DNA from 4 places in the Brevibacterium pigmentatum genome. Region 1 is predicted to be linked to each of the others. Evidence: riboswitches for the same ligand, from Rfam matches in the RefSeq annotation. Region 1 holds a riboswitch; each other region holds the start of a gene.
The links. A riboswitch is a leader RNA that binds a small molecule or an ion and turns the genes downstream of it on or off. The one in region 1 is predicted to bind thiamine pyrophosphate.
Positions count from the first base shown of each region.

Region 2: another riboswitch for thiamine pyrophosphate. It lies ahead of GUY30_RS13115 (hydroxyethylthiazole kinase); the one in region 1 lies ahead of GUY30_RS04605 (ECF transporter S component).
Region 3: another riboswitch for thiamine pyrophosphate. It lies ahead of thiO (glycine oxidase ThiO); the one in region 1 lies ahead of GUY30_RS04605 (ECF transporter S component).
Region 4: another riboswitch for thiamine pyrophosphate. It lies ahead of thiC (phosphomethylpyrimidine synthase ThiC); the one in region 1 lies ahead of GUY30_RS04605 (ECF transporter S component).

Region 1 is NZ_CP050153.1:1,048,922-1,051,118, forward strand. Features, by position in the region: gene GUY30_RS04600 (ABC transporter ATP-binding protein) at 1-522, opposite strand, end outside; gene GUY30_RS04605 (ECF transporter S component) at 522-1,148, opposite strand; TPP riboswitch at 1,171-1,279, opposite strand; gene GUY30_RS04610 (purple acid phosphatase family protein) at 1,426-2,197, shown strand, end outside.
Region 2 is NZ_CP050153.1:2,882,896-2,885,092, reverse strand. Features, by position in the region: gene GUY30_RS13120 (sugar ABC transporter permease) at 1-779, shown strand, start outside; TPP riboswitch at 932-1,065, shown strand; gene GUY30_RS13115 (hydroxyethylthiazole kinase) at 1,053-1,967, shown strand; gene thiE (thiamine phosphate synthase) at 1,964-2,197, shown strand, end outside.
Region 3 is NZ_CP050153.1:1,518,859-1,521,055, reverse strand. Features, by position in the region: gene GUY30_RS06855 (ketopantoate reductase family protein) at 1-157, opposite strand, end outside; gene thiE (thiamine phosphate synthase) at 154-837, opposite strand; TPP riboswitch at 849-952, shown strand; gene thiO (glycine oxidase ThiO) at 942-2,144, shown strand; gene thiS (sulfur carrier protein ThiS) at 2,141-2,197, shown strand, end outside.
Region 4 is NZ_CP050153.1:464,882-467,078, forward strand. Features, by position in the region: partial or broken gene thiC (phosphomethylpyrimidine synthase ThiC) at 1-1,004, opposite strand, end outside; TPP riboswitch at 1,000-1,108, opposite strand; gene GUY30_RS02030 (M18 family aminopeptidase) at 1,171-2,197, opposite strand, start outside.

The sequences.
Region 1 (2,197 bases):
CGCCGAGGCGGGATCGATATTGGCCGTCGGTTCGTCGAGGACGATGACCTCGGGAGCCATCGCATGGATCCCGGCCAGAGCCAGCCGCTGCTTCTGCCCGCCGGACAGAGCGGCACTCGGATGTTCCGGAGGCAGATCGAGTCCCAAGGCCTGCAGAGATCTGGGGACCTGAGCCTCGATGACCGCGGCCGGGAGTCCGAGGTTCTCCATCCCGAACGCCACATCATCACCGATGCGGGAGAAGATCACCTGCGAATCGGGATCTTGGAGGACCAGCCCGGTGCAGCCTCGGCGAGGATCCGGTTGCTCACCGCCGACGAGGAGTTCACCGGTGGCCTCACCCGATTCCTCGGGCAGGACACCGGAGACGGCGTGGAGGAACGTCGATTTCCCGGCTCCGGAGGCGCCGAGCAGCAGCACCTTCTCTCCGGCCGCGATCTCCAGGTCGAGCGGACCGACTGCCGGCGCCTCACGGTCGGTGTGCGTCCATGAGAAGCCGGCGGCCGTGATCGGCAGCGCCATCAGCGACGGCCGGAGGCGAAGGAGCTCAGAGCCCCGGTGGCCGCAATCGCCCGGTAGGCGTACCACGCGCCGATGCCGGAGATGACGAGGCCGGAGATCATCGCGCAGACCGCATAGATCGCCTGGAAGCCGAACTGCCATTCGGCGTTGTACATGATGTTCTCGCTCACGGCCATGAACGCCGCGGCCAGCACACCCGAAGCGGCGGTGACCCACAGGGTGAAGCGTTTGTAGCCGAAGGCGGCGAAGACGAGTTCGGCACCGAGGCCCTGCAGCAGTCCCGAGAGCAGAACGGTCGCCCCGAAGTGGGAGCCGAGCACGGCTTCGACGATCGCGGCGATGAGTTCGCACAGGAGTGCGGCACCGGGTTTGCGGATGATGGCACCGGCCAGCGGACCGGCCAGCACCCAGAGTCCGGCGATGAGGCCGATCGACGGCGGGAATGCCTGGAAGGCGAGTTCGAGAACCTTCCAGCTCAGCGCGAGCACCCAGAAGACGAGTCCCACGGCGATGCCGAGCACGGCGGTGGTGACGTAGTCGACGACCCGCCACTGCTTGGATTTCGGCGCCGCGGTGAAGGCGTGTGAAGGGGCGGGGGTGGTGGTCGGCGCGGTGGTTTCCGGCATTGTGCCTCCTCATTTCAAGGAGGGGTGAAGAGTCTCGACTTCCTTCGGCGGTACTGACCGCATCAGGTTCGAGGGTCTGCAGCTTCTTCTGCACTCTCAGCGCCCCTGACGGCGCTCCCCTGTCGTAGCCACCACTGTACAACAGGTGAGCGAAGCAGCGACCGAGACTGGAAGCGAAGCAGTGGCCGAGAACGGTCATCGAGGATTCACTTCGCGTTCCCTCGTTCGTCGACCAGCTTCGAACGGCTAGACACTACTGATCAGTAGGAATAGGCGGGTGAACACTCATCGACTCAAGCGACCGCTCAGTGCCCTGTCCGCCGCCACGCTTCTCGCCGCACTGGCAGCGGCACCGGTGCCCGTTCGGGCCGAACCATCGCTCGGCTCAGGCGGACCCGGCTCGACCGCGAGCCAGAGCCCCAGTCAGGATCCGAGCCAAAGCCCAAGCCAGGACCCGGGGCAGAACCGCGCGGAATCGCCCGCCGAGGCGGATGCGGGAAGCGAAGCGATCACCGATGCGGTGCTGCAGGTCGGCGCCGACCCCACTGCGCGCAACCTCTCGTGGATGAGTGAGAGCTCCGGTGGGGGAGAAGTTCGATGGGCGCCGGTGAGCGAGCTCGAGGACGGCAAACTCCCCGCCGACGCAACAACGGCTGAGACCACGGACTCCGGACTCGCCACCGACCTCAAGCGTCACTTCAACGATGCGAACATGACCGACCTCGAGCCCGACACCGAATACGCCTACCAGGTCGGCAACGAAGAGGACGGATTCACCGAGGTGCAGCGGTTCACCACGGGAGACGCCGGAGGTGACGACGAATTCCTCGTCTTCGGCGACCCGCAGGTCGGCGCCGGTGGCGGAGACCGCGACGACGCCGCCGGTTGGGACCGGACACTGAGCTCGGCAGCAGCCACCGCCGAGGACCCGAGCTTCTTCTACTCGCTGGGCGACCAGGTCAACTCCGCGGGCAACCAGCACCAGTACGCCCAGTATCTGGCACCGGAAGCGACCCGGACGATCCCGCAGGCGACGACGATCGGCAACC
Region 2 (2,197 bases), 1.8 Mb from region 1:
TGGCTGGTCTGCTCGCATTCACCGGTCTGACGCTGACGACCCTGGGCACACAGAAGAACCTGTCGATGTCGGACACCTTCGCCTTCGACTTCGCGAGCTTCTACTTCCCGGCGATCTGGGCCTATATCTTCGGAGCGATTGCGATCATCGGCTTCGGCGGCGGCATCATCTATTCGAAGATGCGTCGCCACCGCGAAGGCCTCAGCGCCCCGAGCTGGACGTCGGTGATCGTGCGCATCGTGCTGCTGGCCGCGATCGTGTTCGGCTTCCTCATCCTCGTCAACCAGGACTTCGGTCTGGCGATGCCGTTCTTCCTGATGATCGTCATCGCGATCGTCATCGACCTCGTGCTGCGCAAGACCCGCTACGGTCGTTCGATCTACGCCGTCGGCGGCAAGGTCGAGGCCGCCCGGCGAGCCGGTATCCGCGTGACCTGGGTGCGCATCAGCGTGTTCATGGCCGCAGGTGTGTTGGCCGCGCTGTTCGGGTTCATCAAGACCGGTGTGACGACGAACGCGGGATCGACGCTGGTGAGCACGCAGGATCTGCTCAATGCGATCGCCGCGGCGGTCATCGGCGGCACCTCGTTGTTCGGCGGTCGCGGTACTGCTTGGGCCGCTGTGCTCGGTGCCCTGGTCGTCGGTGCGATCAACAACGGTCTCTATCTCATCGGCTTCAACTCCGATGCGCAGCAGATCATCACCGCACTCGTCCTGCTCACCGCCGTCGTCATCGATGCGCTGAGCCGCCGCGGACAGAGGTACGTCGGGCGGGGGTAGTGGGGCGTGAAGCTTCCTCTGCCGACCGCTCGCCTTAGCATCGAGCGCGCAATGCATAGCTTGATACAGCGACGTTAAGTCGAGCGGTCGGTGCTGAGCATCCAAGCAGAGTATGGAGTCGCCCCGTGTCCGACCGGGCTGATACAGTCGGAGCCAATGACATGGGGTGCCTCATGAGGATCCGTTCGCACCAAGACGCTGCGCACGGAGGACACCGAGGCTGAGAGAACACCCATCGAACCTGATCTGGGCCATACTAGCGAAGGGATCGTCATGGTTGACTTCGACCTGCGTTCTGCCAATGCGCAACTGCGCGCAAGCAATCCACTCATCCAGTGCATCACGAACACCGTGGTGCAGCAGTTCAGCGCGAACGTGCTCCTGGCCATCGGCGCCTCCCCGGCGATGCTCGACCACGAAGCCGACGCCGGACAGTTCGCCGGAATCGCCAGCGGAATCCTCGTCAACTTCGGAACCGCCTCGAACCATCAGCTGCTCGCCGCCGACGCAGCCATCGACGTCGCGAACGCCGCCAGCAAGCCCTGGGTCCTCGACCCCGTGAGCGTCGGCGCCGTCGACTTCCGCACCTCCCGCATCCGCCGGGCCGCCGCCGATCACCCGACTGCCATCCGCGGCAACGCCTCCGAGATCGCAGCACTCGCCGGAGTCGGACTCGGTGGTCGTGGAGTCGAATCCACCGATGAAGTCGATGCCGTCCTTCCCGCCGCGGCTCAACTGTCGCGAAAGACCGGCGCGATCGTCGCGGTCTCCGGACCCACCGACGCCGTCGTCGCCCACATCGACGGCACCGATCACGTCGCCCGGATCTCCGGCGGACACGAATTCATGCCGCTGGTCATCGGCACCGGCTGCTCACTCGGCGCCGTCACCGTCGCATACCTGGCCGCCGCCCGTGCCGGACTGGCCGACCCCGACGCCGACGTCTCAGCAATCAGCGCCCCCGAGCAGTCCGCGAACGGTGGGGCCGCCTCGGCGAAGTTCGAAGCCGTCGTCGCCGCCCACGCCCACTTCGCGGTCGCCGGGGAACTCGCCGCCGATGGTGCGAAGGGTCCGGGCAGCTACTCGGCGAACTTCCTCGACGCGCTCCACACCGTCGACGGTGACCGACTCGCGCAGGCGAGAATCGGCCTCGACACGCTTACCGTCGGCGAAGGCGTCCAGGCATGACCGCCGGATCCGCCCACATCACCGACGATCCGCACGGCGCAACCGTGAACGATGCCGCCGCGACCGACCGCTTCGCCGGAATCGACACGCGCCTCTACCTCGTCACCGACTCGGCGCAATGCGAGGCCGCCGGTCGCAGCGTCGCCGAGACCGTGCAGGCCGCCGTCGCCGGGGGAGTGGGCATCGTCCAGGTCCGCGACAAAGACATCGACGACGGTGACTTCTACTCG
Region 3 (2,197 bases), 470 kb from region 1:
CCGCCCGAGCCTGCCGGAGCAGGAACGTGACATCGCGCCCGGCTTCCTGCAGATAGGTGCCGAATGCTCCGCCGGTGGCGCCTGCCCCGGCGATGAGAATCGACAGGTCGGCACCTGCACCGCTTCCGGTGGATGTGCTGTCAGCTGCTGGGGTCATTCCAACTCCTCCGTGAGCACCCGTGCGGCCGCAGCGGGGTCGTCTGCCGAGGTTATCGCACGGACGACGACGGCACGGTTCGCGCCCGCCTGCCGGATCGCGTCCAGTCTCTCCCCTGCCGCGATGCCGCCGATCGCGAACCACGGTTTGCTCGCCTCGGCGGCGGCAGCGGTCAGCAGTGCCGTCCCCACTGCGGCACGGCCGGGTTTCGTCGGGGTCTCCCAGACCGGCCCGACGCAGAAGTAGTCGGTCTCCGTGTCCGCCTCGGCGGCGAGCGCCTGCTCGAGGGAATGAGTGGAGCGTCCGAGGATGACGTCGGGGCCGAGCACGGCCCGGGCCTGACTGCTGGTGAGATCTCCCTGACCGACGTGGAAGACATCGGCGTCGGTGAGCAGTGCGACATCGGCGCGGTCGTTGACGGAGAAGAGTTTGCCGTGGCGTGCGGCGACATCCCTGAGGACTTCCAATGCTGCGATCTCGGCGCGGGCCTCGAGGCTCTTGTCCCTCAGCTGGATGATGTCGACTCCCCCACGGTAGGCGGCGTCGAGGAACTCGGCGAGGTCGCCTTGAGCGGCCCGGGCATCGGTGCACAGGTAGAGCGACGCTTCGGCCAAACGGGCCTGCCTCCAGGCTCTCTTCGTCTGCCGCGCTGCGGTGCGCGGTGGCATCTGTGTGGTCATGGTCATAGAGTAGAGGAGTTCGCGGGAGCCTCCCAACGAGGCTGAGAGGGCTTAAGAGCCGACCGTCAGACCTGATGCGGATCATGCCGCCGGAGGGAGAAGCTGTGAGAGTCATTGTCGTCGGCGCCGGAATCATCGGCCTGTCCACGGCCTGGTACCTGCGCCGCCTCGGTGCCGAAGTCACCATCATCGATCCTGTCCCCGCGTTGGGGGCGAGCCATGCCGCCGCGGGGATGATCGCTCCCGCCGCCGAGGTGGTGTGGGGGCAGACTCCCCTGTACCCGTTGATGCAGGCCTCGGCGCAGATGTACCCGGAGTTCGCTGCCGAGGTGGCGAGCGCTGCCGCGGTCGACCTCGGCTTCACGGATGCCGGAACTCTCGTGTGCGCCGGAGACAGTGCCGATCTGCAGGCACTGCGAGAGCTGCGCGAAGCTCAGTCGCGGTCCGGTTTCGCCACCGAAATCATCACCGGCAGCGCTGCCCGCCGGGTCGAACCGTCGCTCTCACCTGCTGTGGCCGGTGCCGTGCACATTCCTGGCGATCGGTCGATCGATCCGCGTCGGGTCTCCGCCGCTCTGCTGTCTGCCGTGACGAGTGAATCAGGGTTCCTCCTCATTCGGCAGCGGGCAGTCGAGCTGCTGAAGGACGGTGATGTGACAGTGGGCGTCGCGCTGAGCGACGGTCGTCGGGTGGAAGCCGATCAGGTGATCCTCTGTGCCGGCAGCACCAGCAATGCGATCGCCGGTGCACCGCAGCTGCCTCTCCGGGAAGTCTGGGGTGATGTGCTGCGACTGCGTGCCCCCGCCGAGGCGACTCCCCTGCTGACTCGCACCATCCGCGGGCTGGTCAGCGGCCGCTCCGTCTACCTGGTTCCTCGCCCCGACGGAGAGATCGTCCTCGGCGCCAGTTCTCGCGAGGACGGACTCTCCGGCACCCCAGCCGGAGCGGTCCACCGACTGCTCGCCGACGGACAGCGATTGGTCCCGGGCATCCTCGATGCGGAGATCGCCGACATCACCACCCGAGCCCGGCCCGGCTCTCCCGACGACCTGCCGTTCATCGGACGCATCGATTCCGGCTGCGTCGTGAGCACCGGGTACTTCCGGCACGGCGTCCTCTTGGCCCCATTCGGCGGCAGGCTCGGGGCCGAACTCGCTCTGGGTGCCGTCTCCGACTGGATTCCTGAGGGAGCGGCCGAGTCCGTGTCCCCACACCGCTTCACCACCGAAACCACCTCTGCCTACCCGAACCACAGCCCTGCCTATTCGAACTACAACCCTGCCCACTCAACGAGGAGCATGTCATGACCGACCGCGAACACCCACCGACCATCGTCCTCAACGGCGAACATCATGAGCTC
Region 4 (2,197 bases), 580 kb from region 1:
AGGAAGTTCTCCTCGTGGTGGGCCAGGCACCAGCCGGCCATGATGGATCCGCCGCGAGAGACCATCCCGGTGACCCTGTCGGCCGTGAGCGGAACGTAGCGCAACTGCACTCCGGCGTGGATGGTCATGTAGTCGACGCCCTGCTCGCACTGTTCGATGACAGTGTCCCGGAAGATCTCCCAAGTCAGCGCGTTCGCGTCCCCGTCGACTTTCTCCAGTGCCTGATAGATCGGGACGGTGCCGATGGGGATCGGCGAATTCCGGATGATCCATTCCCGGGTGGTGTGGATGTCATTGCCGGTCGACAGATCCATGAGGGTGTCGGCACCCCACTTCGCAGCCCACCGCAGCTTCTGCACCTCCTCGGCGATGGAGCTGGTGACCGCGGAATTGCCGATGTTCGCGTTGATTTTGACGAGGAACGCTTTGCCGATGATCATCGGCTCTGATTCGGGGTGATTGATGTTGTTCGGGATGATCGCGCGACCGGCGGCGAGCTCGGCACGGACGAGTTCGACATCGCACTGTTCGCGGAGCGCAACGAACCGCATCTCCGGGGTGATGATGCCCTGCCGGGCGTAGTGCATCTAGGTCACCGTGCGGCCGGCCTTGGCGCGACGAGGAACAGGTTTGCGTCCCTTCCACTGCTGAGACGGGGCACCCCGGCGAACGGCTGCCCGACCGTCATCGGCGATGTGATGGCCGCGGGCTGCATACGTTTCGGTGTCGAGGCGGTTCTCGACCCACGGAAATCGCAGAGCGGGGAGTCCCTCTTCGGGAATGCTTCCCGGTCCGACTGTGCGGTAGACATCGACGGGATCGTTGGCCCGGCCGTTCGAGTCCTCGAGTTCGATGCGAGTGACGGGAACGCGGATGTCGTGTTCCTTGTCATCGACCCACGCCGGCGAATGCGTCGGATACTGCTCGAGGGTGAACTGGTCGTGCGAATCTGCGTCAGACGAAGTCGTGGTAGGGGCAGGTGTTTCAGGGGTGAATGCAGTCATCTGCAGTCCTCACTTCCTACGCCGGTATCAACCGGATCAGGTTCTACGGTCTCGGACGATCCAGTCCGATCTCAGCCCTTGCAACGGGCTCCCGTGGGGTCGTGCCATTCGTATCACGACTGCCGCAGTGAGGACAACCGTGGCTCCCTGGGCGACAGGGTGAGGGTCAGCTGCCCTGGAGGAAGGCCTTCGCAGCGGCGCCGAGGGCGACGACATCGGAGACCGCGACCATCTCGCGTGCCGAGTGCATCGAGTACAGGGCAGGCCCCACATCGACGGTCGTCATGCCCAGACGGGTGGCGGTCAGCGGTCCGATCGTCGACCCGCAGGGCATCGCATTGTTCGACACGAAATCCTGATAGTCGACTCCGGCGGCTGCGCACGCCTGCGACCACACGGCGGTGCCCACCGCATCCGTGGCGTAGCGCTGCTGAGCGTTGAGCTTGAGCAGGGGACCGCCGCCGAGGCGGGGGCGCACATGCGGGTCATGCCGTTCCGGATAGTTCGGATGGGCCGCATGTCCGGCATCCGAGGAGACGCACACCGAGGAGGCCATCGATGCGAGATAATCGCTGCGAGTCGACTGCGGCAGCAGAGAAGCGACGATGCGTTCGGTGACGTCGGCGAGGAACGGGCCGCAGGCACCCGATCGCGAATTCGACCCGATCTCCTCATGATCGAAGGCCGCGAACAGAGGAATGCCGTCGAGGCCGTCGGCATCGAGGTGGGTCAGCGCAGTGACGCCGGCATGGACGGACAGCAGGTTGTCCAGCCTCGGCGAGGCGAAGAACTCCTCGGCGGCACCGAAGAGGGCCGGCTCTTGAGTGGGAATGGTGTAGGCATCGTGGCCGACGACGGTCTCGGCATCAACCCCGGCAGAAGCGGCGAGCAGTTCGATGATGTCGGCCTCAGCGAGGTCGGCCAGGCCGATGACGGGAGTGGTGTGACGCTGCTTGTCCAAGGTCAGACCCTCGTTGACCTGCCGGTCGAGGTGGATCGCGAGCTGCGGGATGCGGGCGATCGGCCCGGTGCGGGCGAGCACGATGCTGCCGTCGGCGAGGCTGAGTCGACCCGCGAAGGCGAGCTCACGATCGAGCCACGAATTCAGCAGCGGCCCGCCGTAGATCTCGACTCCCACCTGACGGGTGCCCTCGGCGGTGTACTCGCCGCCGGGTTTGAGTTTGAACGCCGGG